2 linked regions of the Geobacillus stearothermophilus ATCC 12980 genome follow. The main gene of each other region encodes a partner of the protein of the gene in region 2 in a complex. Links are inferred from orthologs where the notes say so. Each region holds a gene or a part of one and is shown on either strand. Other genes may lie near its edges.

Region 1 (8,881 bases), 2.0 Mb from region 2 along the record:
CGGAATGTCCGCTAAATCTTTTTCATTGTCTTTTGGCAAAATGACCGTTTTCAGCCCGGCGCGGTGGGCACTTAACGTTTTCTCTTTCAAGCCTCCGATCGCAAGCACCCTGCCGCGCAGCGTAATTTCGCCGGTCATGCCAACAAAGCGGCTCACCGGCTTGCCCGTCAGCGCGGAAATGAGTGCGGTGGCGATCGTAATGCCTGCAGACGGCCCGTCTTTTGGCACCGCACCCTCCGGGACATGGATATGGATATCGTACATTTCATGGAATTTCGGATCGATGCCGAGTTCCTCAGCGCGCGATCGAACATAACTGAACGCCGCCTGCGCCGATTCTTTCATCACATCGCCGAGTTTTCCGGTCAACACAAGTTTGCCGTTACCTTTCGCGAGCGACACCTCAATGGCGAGCGTATCGCCGCCAAACGCGGTGTACGCAAGACCGGTCGCCACGCCGATCTGGTCCTCCGCTTCCGCCTGTCCATAGCGGTATTTTCGTTTTCCTAAAAATTCTTCGAGATTGTTTTCTGTGATGACGACCCGTTTTTTCTCACCGGAGACAATGAGGCGGGCCGCCTTCCGGCAAATCGCCGCCAACTGTCGCTCCAGCTCCCGCACTCCAGCTTCGCGCGTATAATGGCGGATGATGGCAAGCATCGCATCATCGCGCACTTGCAGCGCCGCTTTTTTCAAGCCGTGCTCATCGAGCTGCTTCGGCAGCAAATGCCGCTTCGCAATATGGAGCTTTTCAACTTCGGTATAGCCCGGAATCTCAATCACTTCCATCCGGTCCAACAGCGGCTGCGGAATCGCCGCCAAATAGTTGGCAGTCGCAATAAACATTACCTTCGACAAATCGTACGGCTCTTCAATGTAATGGTCGCTGAACGTATGATTTTGCTCCGGGTCAAGCACCTCCAGCATGGCCGCCGATGGATCGCCACGGAAATCACTCGACATTTTGTCGATTTCATCAAGCAAGAAGACGGGGTTGATCGTGCCTGCTTTTTTCATCCCTTGGATAATGCGTCCCGGCATGGCGCCGACATACGTGCGGCGATGGCCGCGAATTTCCGATTCGTCGCGGACGCCGCCGAGCGAAACGCGGACGAAGCGGCGGCCGAGCGCTTTGGCGATCGAGCGAGCGAGCGACGTTTTGCCGACCCCCGGCGGTCCGGCGAGGCAAAGAATCGGACCTTTTAACGATTTCGTCAGCTGTTTGACAGATAAAAATTCAAGCACCCGTTCTTTCACTTTATCGAGCCCGTAATGCTCCTCGTTTAAAATCGCTTCCGCCTGCTTAATGTCGTGGATGTCTTCTGTTTCTTTCGACCACGGCAAGGCGATGAGCCAATCGAGGTAGTTGCGAATGACTGTGCTTTCCGCTGAGGTCGCCGGAATTTTTTCATAGCGGTCAAGCTCCTTCAATGCCGTTTGTTTCACATGCTCCGGCATGCCGGCCGCCTCGATTTTTTCTTTCAGCTCCTCGACTTCGCCCGTTTTTCCTTCTTTTTCGCCAAGCTCTTTTTGAATCGCCTTCATTTGCTCGCGCAAATAATACTCTTTTTGCGTCCGCTCCATCGACTGCTTGACGCGGGCGCTGATCTTTTTCTCAAGCTGGAGCACTTCTTTTTCGTTGTGCAAAATTTGGATGATTTTATTGAGGCGCTCTTTCACGTCGATCGTTTCTAAAATACGCTGTTTTTCCTCAAGCTTAAGTGGCAAGTGCGAGGCGATGATGTCCGCCATTCGCCCCGGCTCATCGATGTCGACGATCGAGGCGTAAATGTCGACCGACAGCCGCTTGGACAAGTTTATGTACTGCTCGAAATATTCAAGCATCGTCCGCTTGAGCGCCTCATCTTCTAAATCTTTCGCCGCCCGATCAGCAAACTTTTCGACTTTGACGAGAAAGTACGGCTCCTCGCTGATCACTTCCGTAATGAGCGCCCGAGCGACGCCTTCGACAAGCACGCGGAACGTGCCGTTCGGGAGTTTTAGAAGTTGCTTGACGCGCGCGATCGTTCCCATTTTATATAAGTCATCCATGTCCGGTTCGTCGATGGCAACGTCTTTTTGCGACGTCAGCAAAATCATATGATCCTCAACCATGGCTTGTTCGAGCGCTTTGACCGATTTCTCGCGCCCGACATCCAAATGGAGCACCATCGTCGGAAACACGAGCAGCCCACGCAGCGGCAAAAGCGGAACGACCGTCTCCTTTTTCTTTCCGTTCACGCCGAACACCTCCATCTCTCGCTTCTATTCGTTTATTGTATAGTACGGTAGCCGGGTTTGTAAAATTTGACGAACGAAAAAGCGCGCGGCGCTCCATCTGCATGCAAAGAAAAACCGACTTCAGCGACGATCCGCTTGCGCCGAAGCCGTACATAAAAGAGAGGCCGGGCGAACCGCCCGACTCGGTTGCGAGCGGATCGCCCGCTTTCGTTGCCAATCGTTCGCCTTGCCGCCGTTTCCTTTGGCTAGACGAGCTTTTTCTCCGAGCGGTCCATAGCCGCTGGCAGCAGCACGGAGCCGCGGCGGAGCGCCTCTTCGTCGAACACATGGACGAGCACTTCCTCGAGGCGGCGGACGGCGATGATTTGAATGCCGCTGACTTCGCCTAGCAACGATTGCATATTCTCAATCGGGATGATGACTTTTTTCGCCCCAGCTTGTTTGGCCGCTTTGATTTTGGCGAACACGCCGCCGACCGGTTTCACGCAGCCACGGATACTGATTTCTCCGGTCATCGCGACCGTATGATCGACTGGAAGCTGGTAAATGGCGGAATAAATGCCGACTGCAATCGCCACCCCGGCTGAAGGGCCGTCAACCGGCACCCCGCCCGGGAAGTTGACATGAATGTCGTAACGGTCGGCCGGCACGCCCATCGCCCGCAACACAGTGATGACGTTTTCTGCTGAACCGCGCGCCATGCTTTTGCGGCGCACCGATTTTTCGGCGCTGCCGATGCTCTCTTCCTCAATAATGCCCGTGACGTTGATCGTCCCTTTTCCTTTCGCCGGCAAGGCGGTCACTTCAATTTCAAGAAGCGCGCCGGTGTTCGGGCCGTACACGGCAAGGCCATTGACGACGCCGACCGCCGGGGCGGACGCAATTTTCTTTTCATAGCGCGGGGCCATTTGGCTTGAATGAATGACCCATTCAATGTCTTTATCCAAAATTTTGTCGCGGTTTTCCGTAATGGCAAGACCGGCGGCGATTTGCATCATGTTCACCGCCTCCCGCCCGTTGCGCGCATAGGCAGCAAGCAGGCGAATGCCGCTTTCTGACACGTTCAGGCGGATTTTTTCCGCCGCCTTTTTGGCGATGAGGGCGATCTCATCTTGGTCCAATTCACGGAAAAATACTTCCAGGCAACGAGAGCGAATGGCCGGAGGAATTTCGTTCGGCGTGCGCGTCGTCGCCCCGACAAGACGGAAATCAGCCGGCAGTCCATTTTGGAAAATATCGTGAATATGGCTTGGGATTTGCAGATTTTCTTTGCTGTAATAGGCGCTTTCAAAAAATACTTTCCGGTCCTCAAGCACTTTCAGCAGCTTGTTCATTTGGATCGGATGAAGCTCGCCGATTTCGTCGATGAATAAAACGCCGCCGTGGGCGTTCGTCACCGCCCCTTGCTTCGGCTGGGGAATGCCGGCTTGCCCCATCGCCCCGGCCCCTTGGTAAATCGGGTCGTGCACCGAACCGATGAGCGGATCGGCAATGCCGCGCTCGTCAAAACGCGCCGTCGTCGCGTCAAGCTCCACGAACACCGCATTTTTCTTAAACGGGGAGAGCGGATTTTTTTTCGCTTCCTCAAGCACGAGCCGAGCAGCTGCCGTCTTGCCGACGCCAGGGGGGCCGTAAATGATGACATGCTGCGGGTTGGGGCCGCATAAAGCAGCTTTTAACGCCTTGATGCCGTCTTCCTGACCGACGATATCGTCAAAACTTTTCGGCCGCACTTTTTCCGCCAGCGGCTCGGTGAGCGAAATCGAACGCAGCTTGCGGAGCTGTTCCATCTCTTTGCGCGACTCCTTATCAATCGAAACTTTTTGCACACGTTGCCCTCTTAGCAAATTCCAAAAATAAAGGCCGATGATGACCCCGAAAAACAGCTGGATGACCAGTACGATGTTCGTCCAATCCATGCCCCGATATCCTCCTGCCTTTAGATGGTATGTAGTATGATAGTATCTCCGCGAACGGGCGGGAATAAACAAAAAAAGCGCCGACCGGCGCCAAGGGCATGGGCGGCAAAAAAAGAAACCGCCGAAAAAAGGCGGTTTTCCCATCAGGCAGATGTTTTCCGTTCCAGCTCGATGACGGTGCCGTCATGACGGATCAGCGTCGGCGGCTTTGTGCCGCGCACCGTGTCGAGCGTGATGATGCACTTTTGCACATCTTCGCGCGACGGCAACTCAAACATCACATCGAGCATAATGCCTTCGATGATCGAGCGAAGGCCGCGCGCGCCCGTTTTCCGCTCAATCGCTCTTTTCGCGATTTCCCGGAGCGCCGCTTCTTCAAACTCGAGTTCAACGCCGTCAAGCTCCAGCATTTTTTGGTATTGTTTCACGATCGCGTTTTTCGGCTTCGTCAAAATATCGATCAACGCCTGTTCGTCAAGCGGCTCAAGCGTCGTAATGACCGGCAGACGGCCGATGAACTCCGGAATAAGCCCGAACTTGAGCAAGTCTTCCGGCAGCACTTTCGACAGCAAGTTTTTCTCATCAACATCGGCTTGGTTCATTTCCGCACCGAATCCGATCACTTTTTTGCCGAGGCGGCGCTTAATGATCGGCTCGATGCCATCAAACGCCCCGCCGCAAATGAACAAAATGTTCGTTGTGTCGATTTGGATGAACTCCTGATGCGGATGTTTGCGGCCGCCCTGCGGTGGAACGCTGGCGATCGTTCCCTCCAAAATTTTGAGCAGCGCCTGTTGCACCCCTTCACCGGAAACATCGCGGGTGATGGAAGGGTTTTCCGATTTACGGGCGATTTTATCGATTTCATCGATATAAATAATGCCTTTTTCTGCCCGTTCCACATCATAATCGGCCGCTTGGATGAGCTTTAACAAAATGTTTTCGACGTCCTCGCCGACATAGCCTGCCTCCGTGAGCGATGTCGCATCGGCGATGGCAAACGGCACGTTTAAAATGCGCGCCAATGTTTGCGCCAGCAGCGTTTTCCCGCTCCCGGTCGGTCCGATCATCAAAATGTTGCTTTTCGACAGCTCGACATCATCGATTTTGCTGCCGGAATTGATCCGTTTATAATGGTTGTAAACCGCAACGGCGAGCGATTTTTTCGCGTCATCTTGGCCGATGACGTATTCATCTAAAATTTCCCTGATCTCCATCGGCTTCGGCACGTCTTTAAATTCAAATTCTTCCTCGTTTCCAAGCTCTTCCTCGACGATCTCCGTGCACAATTCAATGCATTCATCACAAATGTAAACGCCCGGGCCGGCGACGAGCTTGCGCACTTGGTCTTGCGTTTTGCCGCAAAACGAACACTTTAGCTGCCCTTTTTCATCATTAAATTTAAACATGTCATTCACCCCTTGCTAACAAAATCGCACCTGCGTTATGTATCATGTCTCGCCATCCCATGTTGCAAAAAACTTATGTATTCGCTATTTTACCATACATGCGTCAAAAAAAGCGAATGAAAAACCCGTGATGTATTAGAAAAGTTTGAAAAATCACCTCCAGGCGCCAATGACTGAGATAAAGAACAAGGCACGAACGTCTCGCGCCTTGTTCCTTCTACCTTTATTATTATGCCGCAACCGTGCTGTGCTCCACAAGAAAATCGATCGTTTTCCGCCATTTTAAATCTTCTTTGACGCCATCCAAGCTGCCGAGCAGCTCTTTTAACTTGTCCACGCTCAAGTTGTAGGCTTCCGCCATTTTTTGGAGTTCTTCCTCCACCTCTTCATCGGTTACCTCGATGTTTTCTGCTTTGGCGATCGCTTCGAGCGTCAAGGCCGCACGCACCCGTTTTTCGGCGTCTTCTTTCATTTGCTCACGCAACGCCGCTTCATCCTGACCTGAGAATTGATAGTACAGCTGCAAGTTCAGCCCTTGCATTTGCAGTCGTTGATCAAATTCGCGAAGCATCCGGTCCGTCTCGTTTTGCACCATGACAGCCGGAATATCGATTTCCGCATTGGCAGCCGCTTTTTCGACGACCGCATTGCGCAACGCCGTTTCCGCTTCATTCTTTTTCGCTTCTTCCAGACGGGCGCGGATTTTCGCTTTCAGTTCGTCAAGCGTTTCAACTTCTTCATCGACGTCTTTCGCAAACTCGTCATCCAAAGCCGGCAATTGCTTCGCTTTCACTTCATGCACTTTCACTTTGAACGTCGCCGGTTTGCCGGCCAGCTGCTCAGCGTGGTATTCTTCCGGGAACGTCACTTGAATTTCTTTTTCTTCGCCGGCTTTCATACCGACAAGCTGTTCTTCAAACCCCGGGATAAAGGTGCCTGAACCGATTTCGAGCGAATAGTTTTCCGCCTTGCCGCCTTCAAACGGCTCGCCGTCGACAACCCCTTCGAAATCGATGACGACCGTATCGCCGTTTTCCACCGTCCCGTCTTCTTTCACGACAAGTTCGGCGTAATTTTCTTGCAAACGTTTCAATTCGTTTTCGACATCTTCGTCCGTCACGGTTGTATCCATTTTTTCCACTTCAAGCCCTTTGTATTGACCGAGCTTCACTTCCGGCTTTACGGTCACTTTCGCTTTGAAAATTAAGCTTTTGCCTTTTTCCATTTGCTCAATGTCAATCTCCGGCATTGACACCGGTTCGATGCCTGCCTCTTCGACGGCTTTGGCATACGCCTCTGGCAGCAAAATATCGAGCGCGTCTTGATAGAGCGCCTCAACGCCAAACCGTTTTTCAAACAGGACACGCGGCACTTTCCCTTTGCGGAAGCCCGGCAGCGCAATATTTTTCACCACTTTTTTAAATGCGGCATCCAAGCCTTTGTTCACTTGCTCGGCGTCGACCTCAACGGTCAATACGCCTTCGTTCCCTCCAAGTTTTTCCCATTTGACTGACATCCTTGTTCCCTCCACCTGAAATCATTGCTCGGACCATAGCGCACTCCGCTTGTCCATATCTTTTTATGATGCCCAATTATGTAGACAAGTATGCGAAAACAGATACATAGCACAGCCACTATATTATAACATACAACAGCCATGTTTCAACAGAGAACTAGCCATTAGAGGGAGGAAAGTTCCTCTATTTCGTATAGATTTTGGCAAAGCGTTTCCATCTCCGCCGCCTCCACACCGTAGCGGTCGGCCAAGGCGGTCGCGTCAGCATCCAAGCCTAAAAACCGGCTCGCCATCCAATGGAGAGCAGCAAGCCAGGCCGCTGCATCCGCCGGCTCTGGCGGAAACGGGTACAACACATATGCATAGCGAAGCCAAATGTCCGCCGCCGTTTCATACAAACTCGGGCTTTCCGCCGCGAGCTGCTGTTCAAGCCGACCCAGCAGCGATGAAGCAAATTCCGTTTCCGTCTGTTCGTCCAACGCTGACGGGACGACCTCCATGCAACGGCCAAATTTCTCAACCGTCACCGTTTCGTTGACTTGCTTCCCTGTCAACAGGCGAAGGAGCATCGTTTTCGCCATCGGGCTTTTTTCCGGTGCGCGTAAATATTGCTTGAGCAACGGCAGCACCGGCTCGATGTCTTCTTTTTCCAGTTGTTTAATCAGTTGCAGCTGCTCAGCAATGTCCCCGGACTCAAGCAGCCGTCTCACCCGCTTCCACTCCGCGGGCGGAAGCGTGCGGGCATTCATTTTTTCACTAAACCGGAGCAGCTGATGAAGCTGTTCGCGCAACGAAGCGGATAGCGACGGATGGCGCAAGGCGGCGCGGATCACCGTTTCCGCCTTGCTGTATCGATTCGTTTGCAGCAGCACAGCGAGATACATTTGCAACAGATCGCTGTTGTTCGGCTGTTCGTCAAGTAAGGCGGCGAGGCGCCACTCCGCCTCATCGTAGTCTCCAAGCTCATAGCAACAGACAGCCAGCCCAAGGCGAACAGGAAAACTGTGGTCGCCAAGCTGTTCAGCAGCGCGCAAAAAGCGGAGCGCTTCTTTGTAGCGTTTCGCTTCAAGCGCCGCAAACGCTTCTTCCATCAGTCGTTCTTTCGTTTGCGGAAACATGATGATTTTTCCTTTTTTCCCGGTCATCTTCGCCCGCTCCCATTTGCATTTACCATCAGTGTAACAAGTTTTCCCTAGCGAAACAACCCGCGCCTTGCTGGGTAACACAAACCGCTTGTTTGCCAAAAAGCAGCCGGCCTCTGGACGCAGGCGCCGTCAAACGCGAAAAAGGCTGCGCCCGCCGATTGGCAGAGCAGCCCATCTCTCCTTGCCTCCCGAAACACATGGCGCTTACGGCCGTGGACAATGCCGTCGTTCGTAGGCGGCGATATGCGCTTCGTACACAAACGTCAAATCAATTTCGTCCCATCCTTTTAGCAACAGCTGTTTTCGATACGGGTCGATGTCAAACGGACGCGAAAATCCTTCATCGTCAAATACCCGCTGTTCTTCAAGCGAAACCGTCAGTTCATAGTCTGCGCGCTCGCTTTGGCGCAGCAAGTAGCGGACATCCTCTTTATCCAGCCGGATCGGCAACAGCCCGTTTTTTAAGCAGTTGTTGTAAAAAATATCGGCAAACGATGGGGCAATGATGACGCGAAATCCGTAATCTTGGAGCGCCCACGGCGCATGTTCGCGCGATGAGCCGCAGCCGAAGTTTTCATCGGCGACTAAAATCGTCGCCCCTTCGTTTTCCGGGCGGTTGAGCTCAAACTCCGGATTTGGCGTGCCGTCGCT
Region 2 (10,913 bases):
GGATGATGACGCAGGCGTTCTCGTCAAAACGGATATATGAACCGTCCGGACGGCGCACCCCGCGTTTTGTGCGGACGACCACCGCTTTTACGACTTGACCTTTTTTAACAACGCCACCTGGCGTCGCATCTTTAACCGTAGCGACAACAACATCGCCGATGTTCGCATAGCGGCGGCCCGAGCCTCCGAGCACTTTAATGACAAGCACTTCGCGTGCGCCAGAGTTATCAGCTACTTTTAAGCGAGATTCTTGTTGAATCATCGACGAAACCTCCTTTCGGACTTATCTCCCCGAACTGGAATGAAATGATTACAGAACAACTGCTTTTTCAACGATCTCGACGAGGCGGAATCGTTTCGTTGCCGACAGCGGGCGGGTTTCCATGATTTTGACGATGTCGCCCACTTTCGCTTCGTTATGTTCGTCATGCGCTTTATATTTTTTCGAATATTTCACGCGCTTGCCGTATAACGGATGTTTTTTGTACGTTTCAACCAAAACGGTAATCGTTTTGTCCATTTTGTCTGATACGACCCGTCCGACGTACACTTTTCGTTGATTGCGTTCGCTCATTCCGCAAACCTCCTCTCAAACATTATTTATTGGCAGCGAGCTCACGTTCACGAATGATCGTTTTCATACGGGCGATGTCTTTGCGCACTTGGCGGATGCGCGCCGTGTTTTCGAGTTGGCCCGTCGCCAGCTGGAAGCGAAGGTTGAACAACTCTTCCTTCAACGCTTTAATTTTTTGTTCGATTTCGGCAGTGGTTAACTCACGGATTTCTTTCGCTTTCATTACGCCTCACCACCAGTTTCTTCACGTTTTACGAATTTGCATTTGATCGGAAGTTTGTGAGAAGCCAAACGCAACGCTTCACGTGCCACTTCCTCGGAAACACCGCCCACTTCAAACATCACTTTGCCTGGTTTGACAACGGCAACCCAGCCTTCCGGAGCCCCTTTACCGGAACCCATCCGCACTTCAAGCGGTTTCGCTGTGTATGGCTTCGAAGGGAAAATGCGAATCCATACTTTTCCGCCCCGTCTCATGTAGCGGGTCATTGCCCGACGGGCGGCCTCAATTTGCCGGTTCGTAATCCAAGCCGATTCCAGCGCTTGCAGGCCGAATTCACCAAAATGAACTTCCGTACCGCCTTTGGCGCGGCCTTTCATCCGTCCGCGATGTTCACGGCGATATTTGACGCGTTTTGGCATTAACATGATTATTTTCCTCCTTCCTCAGCTTTTTTCTTTGTCGGAAGGACTTCCCCACGGTAAATCCATACTTTCACGCCGATTTTTCCGTACGTCGTATCGGCTTCTGCCGTCGCATAGTCAATGTCAGCGCGCAGCGTATGGAGTGGAACCGTCCCTTCGCTGTAATGTTCCGAACGTGCAATCTCTGCACCGCCTAAGCGGCCGGACACCATCGTTTTGATCCCTTTCGCCCCGGCGCGCATCGCCCGTTGAATCGCTTGTTTTTGCGCCCGGCGGAACGATACGCGGTTTTCAAGCTGGCGGGCAATATTTTCCGCAACAAGTTTCGCATCCAAATCCGGTTTTTTGATTTCAACGATGTTGATGTGAACGCGTTTGCCGGTCAATTGCGTGAGCGCTTTGCGGAGCGCTTCCACTTCCGAACCGCCTTTCCCGATGACCATGCCCGGTTTCGCCGTATGGATCGTCACGTTGACGCGGTTGGCGGCGCGTTCAATCTCTACGCGGGAAACGGCTGCGTCCTGCAAACGTTTGTTGATGTATTCACGGATTTTTAAGTCCTCATGCACGAGGTCTGCATAGTCTTTTTCCGCATACCATCTCGATTCCCAGTCACGAATGATGCCGATGCGCAGACCGATCGGATTGACCTTTTGACCCACGGATTATCCCTCCTTCTTTTCTGACACGACGATTGTAATATGGCTTGTGCGTTTATTAATGGCGCTTGCCCGGCCCATCGCACGCGGACGGAAACGTTTCAACGTTGGACCTTCATCAACGTACGCTTGGGAAATGACCAAGTTGTTGACGTCCATGTCATAGTTGTGTTCAGCGTTGGCAACAGCCGATTTCAACACTTTTTCAATGATCGGGGAAGCCGCTTTTGGCGTGTGGCGCAAAATCGCGAATGCTTCGCCCACTTCCTTCCCACGGATCAAGTCAATGACTAAGCGCGCTTTACGAGGAGCGATGCGAACGGTTCTCGCAACAGCTTTAGCTTGCATATCCAGAACCTCCTCTCATTACCGTTTTGTTTTCTTGTCATCGCCAGCATGGCCGCGGAACGTGCGCGTCGGCGCAAATTCACCCAATTTGTGCCCGACCATGTCTTCTGTGATGTATACCGGTACATGTTTGCGGCCGTCATATACGGCGATCGTATGGCCGACAAACTGCGGGAAGATCGTCGAACGGCGAGACCATGTTTTGATCACTTGTTTTTGCCCAGTTTCATTGAGCTTTTCGATTTTTTTCATCAAATGTTCATCGCAAAACGGACCTTTTTTCAAGCTGCGACCCATAAGTGAACCTCCCTTCTGAATTGCGCTCGTTCATTATTTCTTACGGCGGCGAATGATGAATTTATCCGATTTGTTTTTCTTTTTGCGCGTTTTGTATCCGAGCGTCGGTTTGCCCCACGGCGTCATCGGCGACTTGCGTCCGATCGGTGCTTTCCCTTCACCACCGCCGTGCGGATGATCAACTGGGTTCATAACCGAACCTCGAACAGTCGGACGGATGCCTAACCAGCGAGCGCGCCCTGCTTTCCCGATGTTGACAAGTTCATGTTGCTCGTTGCCGACTTCACCGACAGTAGCGCGGCATTTGCCCAAAATCATGCGCACTTCGCCCGAAGCGAGGCGAACGATGACATATTTGCCTTCTTTCCCGAGCACTTGCGCCGACGTTCCGGCTGCACGCACCAATTGCCCGCCGCGGCCCGGCTTCAATTCGATGTTGTGGACAAGCGTACCGACCGGGATGTTTTCAAGCGGCAATGCATTCCCGATTTTAATGTCCGCATCCGGACCCGACATGATTTCCATGCCGACTTTTAAGTTTTTCGGCGCGATGATGTACCGTTTTTCACCGTCTGCATAGTTGATGAGCGCGATGTTCGCCGAGCGGTTCGGATCGTACTCAATCGTAGCAACGCGTCCTGGAATTCCATCTTTGTCACGCTTAAAGTCGATGATCCGGTATTGACGCTTATGACCCCCGCCTTGATGGCGAACGGTAATTTTCCCTTGGTTGTTGCGGCCTGCTTTTTTCTTTAATGGAGCAAGCAGCGATTTTTCCGGCTGGTCTGTCGTGATCTCCGAGAAATCAAGCACCGTCATGCCGCGACGGCCGTTCGATGTCGGTTTGTATTTTTTAATCGCCATCGGAATGTCCCTCCTTCGCTTTTAGTCTTACACTTCAAACAGTTCGATTTCTTTGCTGTCTGGCGTCAGCGTAACGATCGCTTTGCGGCGGCGGTTCGTATAGCCGCTGTAGCGGCCGACGCGTTTAAATTTCCCTTTATAGTTCATGATGTTGACTTTCTCGACTTTGACGCCAAAAATTTTCTCGACCGCGTCTTTCACTTCCGTTTTGTTCGCTTTGACGTCGACCTCAAACGTATATTTCTTTTGCCCGATCAAATTCATTGTGTTTTCCGTGATGATGGGGCGCTTAATAATGTCGCGAGGGTCTTTCATTATGCAAGCACCTCCTCTACTTTCTCCACGGCCGCCTTCGTAATGACGAGCTTATCGTGGTTTAACACGTCAAGCACGTTGATGCCGTTGGCTGGAACGACTTTGACGCCCGGGATGTTGCGCGCCGACAAATATACATTCTCATTGAGTTCGTCGGTCACAATGAGTGCTTTCCGATCCACCGAGAGATTGTTTAAAATTTTGACCATTTCCTTCGTCTTCGGTGCTTCAAGCGACAATTGGTCCAGTACCACGATGTCGTTTTCGAGCACTTTTGAAGACAATGCCGATTTGATCGCTAAACGACGGACTTTTTTCGGCAATTTGTAGCTGTAGCTGCGCGGAACCGGACCAAAGACCGTGCCGCCGCCGCGCCATTGCGGAGCGCGAATCGAACCTTGGCGGGCGCGTCCTGTCCCTTTTTGACGCCACGGTTTGCGGCCGCCGCCGCTCACTTCCGCGCGGTTTTTCGTTTTGTGCGTTCCTTGGCGCATCGAGGCGCGCTGCATAATGACAGCTTCGAACAATACGTGTTTATTCGGTTCAATCCCAAAAACGGCATCGTTCAGCTCGATTTCTCCGACTGTCTGCCCGTTTTGGTTATATAATGCTACTTTTGGCATTACGTAGTTCCTCCTTTCTCGGCCAAATGTTATTTCGCCTTCGCTTTCGCTTTAACGGCGCTTTTTACGATCACTAATCCTTTTCTCGGGCCCGGTACGTTCCCTTTGATGAGCAACAAGTTACGTTCCGGATCGACCTTGACAATTTTCAAGTTTTGAATCGTCACACGCTCGCCGCCCATGCGTCCCGGCAAGTTTTTCGTTTTGAATACGCGGTTTGGCGCGATGGCACCCATCGAACCCGGGCGACGATGATAGCGAGAGCCGTGAGCCATTGGCCCGCGCGACTGGCCATGGCGCTTAATGGCCCCTTGGAACCCTTTCCCCTTGGAAATGCCTGTGACATCGACGATGTCGCCTTCGCTGAAAATGTCCACTTTTACTTCTTGGCCAACTTCATACTCATTGATGTTGGCGCCGCGAATTTCACGAATGAAGCGCTTAGGTGCCGTGTTTGCTTTGGCAGCATGGCCAATTTGCGGTTTGTTGGCGCGTTTTTCGCTAATATCTTCAAACCCTAATTGGATCGCTTCATAACCGTCGTTTTCGATCGTTTTCTTTTGCAACACGACGTTTGGCGTTGCATGGATGACAGTAACCGGAATCAAATCGCCATTTTCCGCAAATATTTGCGTCATACCGATTTTTCTGCCTAAGATTCCCTTCGTCATTCGTCACACCTCCTAATCGATTAAAGTTTAATTTCAATATCAACGCCCGACGGCAAATCCAGCCGCATCAACGAATCAACCGTTTGCGGAGTCGGATTGATAATGTCAATTAAACGTTTGTGTGTCCGCATTTCGAATTGTTCACGAGAGTCTTTGTACTTGTGAACGGCACGCAAAATCGTATAGACCGTTCTTTCCGTCGGCAGCGGGATCGGCCCCGACACTTTCGCCCCAGAACGTTTTGCCGTTTCGACGATTTTCTCTGCCGATTGATCTAAAATTCGATGATCATAAGCCTTTAAACGAATACGGATTTTTTCTTTTGCCATTTTGGTTTCCCTCCTTCTTCGCCTATTTTGAAAATAGACTTCTCCATGGAAATTTCCTGCACACCGCCGTGGCAAAGCGGCCGGGTGTGTCAGCAACCTTCCACTTCATCGCAGTCAAAGACCAACATTTGATATTATACTCGTATGTAAGCGAGATTGCAAGTGATTTCTTCGCTTTTCCCACACTTCCTCATTATACATAGCGGCCGCCTCATTTTCAACAAGACACCCAAACGGTGAAGTTTGGCAAAGCCGCGTCAAAGATTGAAAGAACGGTGATGAATAGGATTCTCTGGCAGCCAGGATAAAGAAAAAGGATGTCCAACGATTGGACATCCTTTTTTCTTGATTACTCGATGATTTCCGATACGGAACCAGCGCCAACTGTACGGCCGCCTTCACGGATCGAGAATTTCGTTCCTTCCTCGATCGCGATCGGCGCGATCAGCTCAACCGTCATCTCAACGTTGTCGCCAGGCATAACCATTTCAACGCCTTCCGGAAGCGTGATGATGCCTGTTACGTCCGTTGTGCGGAAGTAGAATTGCGGACGATAGTTCGAGAAGAACGGAGTATGGCGTCCGCCTTCCTCTTTCGTCAGAACGTAAACTTGTGCTTTAAATTTCGTATGCGGCGTGATTGAGCCCGGTTTTGCCAATACTTGGCCACGCTCAACTTCGTCGCGCGATACACCGCGGAGAAGCGCACCGATGTTGTCTCCAGCTTCTGCTTGGTCAAGAAGTTTACGGAACATTTCAACACCCGTAACCGTCGTGGCTTTCGGCTCGTCAGAAAGACCGATGATTTCAACCGGGTCACCGACTTTGAGCGTACCACGCTCAACACGGCCCGTCGCAACCGTACCACGGCCTGTGATCGAGAAAACGTCCTCAATCGGCATCATGAACGGTTTGTCAACTTCACGTTGCGGAGTCGGGATGTACTCATCAACCGCGTTCATCAATTCAATGATTTTTTCTTCCCATTTCGGATCGCCTTCGAGCGCTTTTAATGCCGAACCTTTGATAACCGGCACTTCATCGCCCGGGAAGTCGTATTCAGAGAGAAGGTCGCGAACTTCCATTTCAACGAGTTCAAGCAATTCTTCGTCGTCCACCATGTCGCATTTGTTCAAGAAAACAACGATGTACGGAACGCCGACTTGGCGGGAGAGAAGAATGTGTTCGCGCGTTTGCGGCATCGGACCGTCAGCTGCCGATACAACAAGGATTGCACCGTCCATTTGCGCTGCGCCCGTGATCATGTTTTTGACGTAGTCAGCGTGGCCCGGGCAGTCAACGTGCGCGTAGTGACGAGCCTCTGTTTCATACTCGACGTGGGCCGTCGAAATCGTGATCCCGCGTTCACGCTCTTCCGGAGCTGCGTCGATTTGGTCGTACGCTTTTGCTTCGGCTTTCCCTTGTTTCGCAAGAACCGTCGTGATCGCAGCTGTCAGCGTCGTTTTCCCATGGTCAACGTGGCCGATCGTGCCAATGTTGACGTGCGGTTTCGTGCGCTCAAATTTCGCTTTAGCCATGAGAAAGATCCTCCTTAAAAGTAAAATATGAATTTGTATAGTTAGGTAAGTATAGGATGCTTGGGAACAAAATGTTCCCAAGTCTTACTTACATAAGTATTTATAGCGGAACTAGCAAGAGAAATCAATTATTCGCCTTTATTTTTTTTGATAATTTCATCGGCGATGTTTTTCGGAACTTCTTCGTAGTGATCAAATACCATCGAGAATGTTCCGCGCCCTTGCGTGTTCGAACGGAGCGATGTCGCATAACCGAACATTTCGGCCAGCGGTACCATCGCGCGCACGACTTGGGCATTCCCGCGCGCTTCCATCCCTTCAACGCGACCGCGGCGAGACGTGATGTCACCCATAATGTCGCCGAGGTATTCCTCAGGGATGACAACTTCGACTTTCATGATCGGCTCAAGGAGAACCGGATCACACTTCGTCGCGGCGTTTTTCAGCGCCAATGAAGCGGCGATTTTGAACGCCATTTCACTCGAGTCGACGTCGTGGTACGATCCGTCGAACAGTTTCGCTTTAATGTCGACGATCGGATAGCCAGCTAAGACGCCATTTTGCATCGCTTCTTCCAAACCAGCTTGGACGGCCGGCACATACTCTTTCGGAACGACACCGCCGACAATGGCGTTTTCGAATTCGAAGCCTTTGCCGCGTTCGTTCGGCGAGAATTCGATCCAAACGTGACCGTATTGACCGCGGCCGCCGGACTGGCGAACGAATTTGCCTTCGACTTGGGCCGATTTGCGGAACGTTTCGCGGTAAGCAACTTGCGGCGCGCCGACGTTCGCCTCAACTTTGAACTCACGGCGCATCCGGTCAACGATGATGTCAAGATGCAGCTCGCCCATCCCGGAAATGATCGTTTGCCCTGTTTCCGGGTCGGTGTGAGCGCGGAACGTCGGGTCTTCTTCTTGCAATTTTTGCAGCGCTTGACCCATTTTGTCTTGGTCTGCTTTCGATTTCGGTTCGATCGCGACCGAAATAACCGGCTCTGGGAACTGCATCGATTCTAGGATGACGAGGTTTTTCTCATCACATAGAGTATCGCCGGTTGTCGTATCTTTTAAACCTACTGCTGCCGCAATGTCGCCGGCGTATACTTTCGAGATTTCCTCCCGATGGTTGGCGTGCATTTGCAGCAAGCGGCCGATCCGTTCGCGTTTGCGTTTCGTCGAGTTCATGACGTACGAACCGGAATCGAGCGTTCCCGAGTATACGCGGAAGAACGTCAATTTCCCGACATACGGGTCGGTCATAATTTTGAATGCCAGCGCCGCAAACGGAGCGTCGTCGCGCGCTTCACGCGTTACTTCTTCTTCCGTATCCGGAATCACCCCGCGGATGGGCGGAATGTCTACCGGAGACGGCAAGTAGTCGACAACGCCGTCAAGAAGCAGCTGAACACCTTTGTTTTTAAAAGCCGAGCCGCAGAAGACCGGGAAGAATTCAACGCTGATCGTCGCCTTGCGGATGGCGGCTTTCAGCTCTTCTTTCGTGATCTCTTCGCCTTCCAAATATTTCATCATTAATTCTTCATCCAGCTCAGCGACCGCCTCAACCAACTTGTTATGGTACTCTTCTGCCATATCGCGATATTCTTCCGGAATCTCAATGCGCTCAATGTTTTTGCCGAGCTCATCGTGGTAATGGTATGCACACATTTCAACCAAGTCGATAATGCCAGAGAACTGGTCTTCAGCGCCGATCGGCAGCTGCACCGGGTGAGCGTTTGCTTGCAAGCGGTCATGGAGCGTTTTCACCGCATACAAGAAGTCCGCACCAATCTTGTCCATTTTGTTGACGAACACGATCCGCGGAACGCCATACGTCGTCGCTTGGCGCCAAACCGTTTCCGTTTGCGGCTCTACACCTGACTGCGCGTCTAAAACCGTGATAGCTCCATCCAATACGCGCAACGAACGTTCAACCTCAACCGTGAAGTCGACGTGCCCCGGCGTATCGATGATGTTGATGCGGTGGCCTTTCCATTGTGCCGTTGTCGCCGCCGACGTGATCGTGATCCCGCGCTCTTGCTCTTGCTCCATCCAGTCCATCGTGGCTGCGCCTTCATGCACTTCCCCGATTTTATGAACACGGCCGGTATAGAACAAGATCCGTTCGGTCGTCGTCGTCTTCCCGGCGTCAATGTGCGCCATGATCCCGATGTTGCGAGTATTTTCCAAGGAGAACTGTCTTGCCATAGTGGTTATTTTCTCCTTCCTTCAAAATAAAATAGATAGATGGCGCCGCCATCCTCTTGTTCTGCAAAGAAATGATCGCGCACGCGGCCAAAAAGCCGAAATATGTAGGAAGATAGGTGAATAGGCCGTCGATTGTGCCTTTTCACCTATTCCTTTCAAGCAGCTATTCTTACCAGCGGTAGTGGGCAAACGCTTTGTTCGCTTCGGCCATTTTGTGCGTATCTTCGCGTTTTTTCACCGCTGCGCCCGTGTTGTTGGCAGCATCCATAATTTCGTTCGCCAAGCGTTCTTCCATCGTTTTCTCTCCGCGAAGGCGGGCGTATTGCACAAGCCAGCGCAATCCGAGGGAGACGCGGCGATCTGGACGGACTTCGACCGGAACTTGGTAGTTCGCTCCGCCGACGCGGCGAGCGCGCACTTCCAACACCGGCATCACGTTTTTCAGCGCTTGCTCAAACACTTCCATTGGATCTTTACCCGTTCGTTCACGAATAATATCAAAGGCAGTGTAAAGAATTTTTTGCGCTTTTGATTTTTTTCCGTCGATCATAATTTTATTGATCAAACGGGTAACAAGTTTTGAATTGTAAATTGGGTCTGGCAATACGTCACGTTTAGCAACAGGGCCTCTACGTGGCATAGTTTTTCCTCCCTTCAGGAAAACATTCTCTTCACTTCATTACTTTTTCGCTGCTTTTGGTTTTTTCGCACCGTATTTCGAACGACCTTGCATCCGGTTGGCAACGCCAGCCGTATCAAGCGCACCGCGGATGATATGGTAGCGCACCCCTGGCAAGTCTTTAACACGTCCGCCGCGGATCAGCACAACGCTGTGTTCTTGCAAGTTATGGCCGATCCCCGGGATGTAAGCCGTTACCTCGATCCCGTTCGTCAGACGGACACGGGCATATTTCCGAAGCGCCGAGTTCGGTTTTTTCGGCGTCATCGTGCCGACACGCGTGCAGACGCCACGTTTTTGCGGAGACGCCACGTTTGTTTGTTCTTTTTTGAAGCTGTTGTACCCTTTGTTCAACGCAGGGGATTTCGATTTAAATACTTTTTTCTCGCGTCCTTTGCGGACTAATTGGTTGATTGTAGGCATGAAAAAGTTCCTCCTTTCACATGTATCGTTTAAGCCCACATATCCAGGTGGTTCATCATGTATGCAAACAAAGGTTTAAAGGCAAACTGGTCAACGGAGAATCGCCACCGCAGCCGCGCCGACTTGGATTTTGCATGCTTTGCCGAGCTTTTTCATCGAGTCGACTTTCGTGACCGGCACGTTCGCTTCATTGGCAGCAGCGGTCACTTTTTCGATAATCGGCAAATCGGCATCTTCCGCTACGATCACTTCCGTTACTTTCCCTTCCTTTAAAGCCCTTATCGTTTGTTTGGTTCCAATGACGATTTTCCCAGCCTGCAATACTTTTTCATAAGACATGTAACATATCCTCCAAAGTACCAGGTTGTTGGAACACCTTTATTAGACTACCATTTTCTTTGTTCATTGTCAACTGGATTTTTTTCATCAAGGACCGGCCGGTCAAAGGTTGCCTTGAACCGACCGATCTCTACTTTTTACTTCGATGGAACCGTATCGCCAGCCGTTTCCTTCTTGACGGCAGGTTTTACTTTTCGATAGCGGGCCATGCCCGTTCCGGCTGGGACAAGTTTGCCGATAATGACGTTTTCTTTCAAGCCGAGCAGCTCATCCCGCTTCCCTTTGATGGCGGCGTCGGTCAGGACGCGCGTCGTTTCTTGGAACGAAGCCGCGGACAAGAACGAATCCGTTTCAAGCGACGCTTTCGTAATACCCAGCAGCACCGGGCGGGCTGTCGCCGGTC

What was found.
Region 1: the proteins of rpsG (region 2) and tig are in contact, whole or in part, in a crystal structure (PDB 3GTY), measured with the Thermotoga maritima proteins. The link is inferred for Geobacillus stearothermophilus ATCC 12980 from one-to-one orthologs. Residues at the interface, in WP_004081843.1 of Thermotoga maritima: Lys34, Lys52, Lys55, Glu59, Arg62, Gln63, Glu66, Asn67, Lys69, Val71, Arg95, Ala109, Lys110, Lys111, Gly112, Arg113, Pro114, Glu117, Glu121, Ile124, Ala125, Tyr127, Asn128, Asn129, Thr130, Gly131, Lys135, Asp139, Arg142, Met143; in WP_004081061.1 of Thermotoga maritima: Glu122, Val124, Val129, Leu130, Tyr133, Glu188, Gly259, Ile262, Tyr263, Glu266, Ser270, Glu273, Gln274, Glu277, Arg308, Gln311, Ile312, Ser315, Tyr316, Glu325, Arg329, Arg336, Leu363, Phe366, Trp367, Arg373, Leu377, Arg381, Leu384, Glu387.

Annotation. Positions count from the first base shown.
Region 1 is NZ_CP128494.1:2,078,239-2,087,119, forward strand. What follows is about bases 4,943-7,799. They hold tig (trigger factor), read right to left. Parts: upstream 7,086-7,799; coding sequence 5,799-7,085; downstream 4,943-5,798. Other genes in these bases: clpX (ATP-dependent protease ATP-binding subunit ClpX), read right to left, coding at 4,943-5,569; QSJ10_RS11320 (tetratricopeptide repeat protein), read right to left, coding at 7,250-7,799. Also shown: lon (endopeptidase La), read right to left, coding at 1-2,256; ATP-dependent protease LonB, read right to left, coding at 2,487-4,160; more of clpX, read right to left, coding at 4,304-4,942; more of QSJ10_RS11320, read right to left, coding at 7,800-8,230; leuD (3-isopropylmalate dehydratase small subunit), read right to left, coding at 8,435-8,881. UniProt on the Bacillus subtilis protein: Involved in protein export. Acts as a chaperone by maintaining the newly synthesized protein in an open conformation. Functions as a peptidyl-prolyl cis-trans isomerase.
Region 2 is NZ_CP128494.1:122,043-132,955, reverse strand. What follows is about bases 7,975-10,913. They hold rpsG (30S ribosomal protein S7), read right to left. Parts: upstream 9,710-10,913; coding sequence 9,239-9,709; downstream 7,975-9,238. Other genes in these bases: rpoC (DNA-directed RNA polymerase subunit beta'), read right to left, coding at 10,648-10,913; QSJ10_RS00625 (50S ribosomal protein L7ae-like protein), read right to left, coding at 10,262-10,510; rpsL (30S ribosomal protein S12), read right to left, coding at 9,749-10,171; fusA (elongation factor G), read right to left, coding at 7,975-9,069. Also shown: rplN (50S ribosomal protein L14), read right to left, coding at 1-262; rpsQ (30S ribosomal protein S17), read right to left, coding at 311-574; rpmC (50S ribosomal protein L29), read right to left, coding at 597-797; rplP (50S ribosomal protein L16), read right to left, coding at 797-1,222; rpsC (30S ribosomal protein S3), read right to left, coding at 1,225-1,881; rplV (50S ribosomal protein L22), read right to left, coding at 1,885-2,226; rpsS (30S ribosomal protein S19), read right to left, coding at 2,245-2,523; rplB (50S ribosomal protein L2), read right to left, coding at 2,557-3,387; rplW (50S ribosomal protein L23), read right to left, coding at 3,415-3,702; rplD (50S ribosomal protein L4), read right to left, coding at 3,702-4,325; rplC (50S ribosomal protein L3), read right to left, coding at 4,355-4,996; rpsJ (30S ribosomal protein S10), read right to left, coding at 5,017-5,325; tuf (elongation factor Tu), read right to left, coding at 5,675-6,862; more of fusA, read right to left, coding at 6,991-7,974.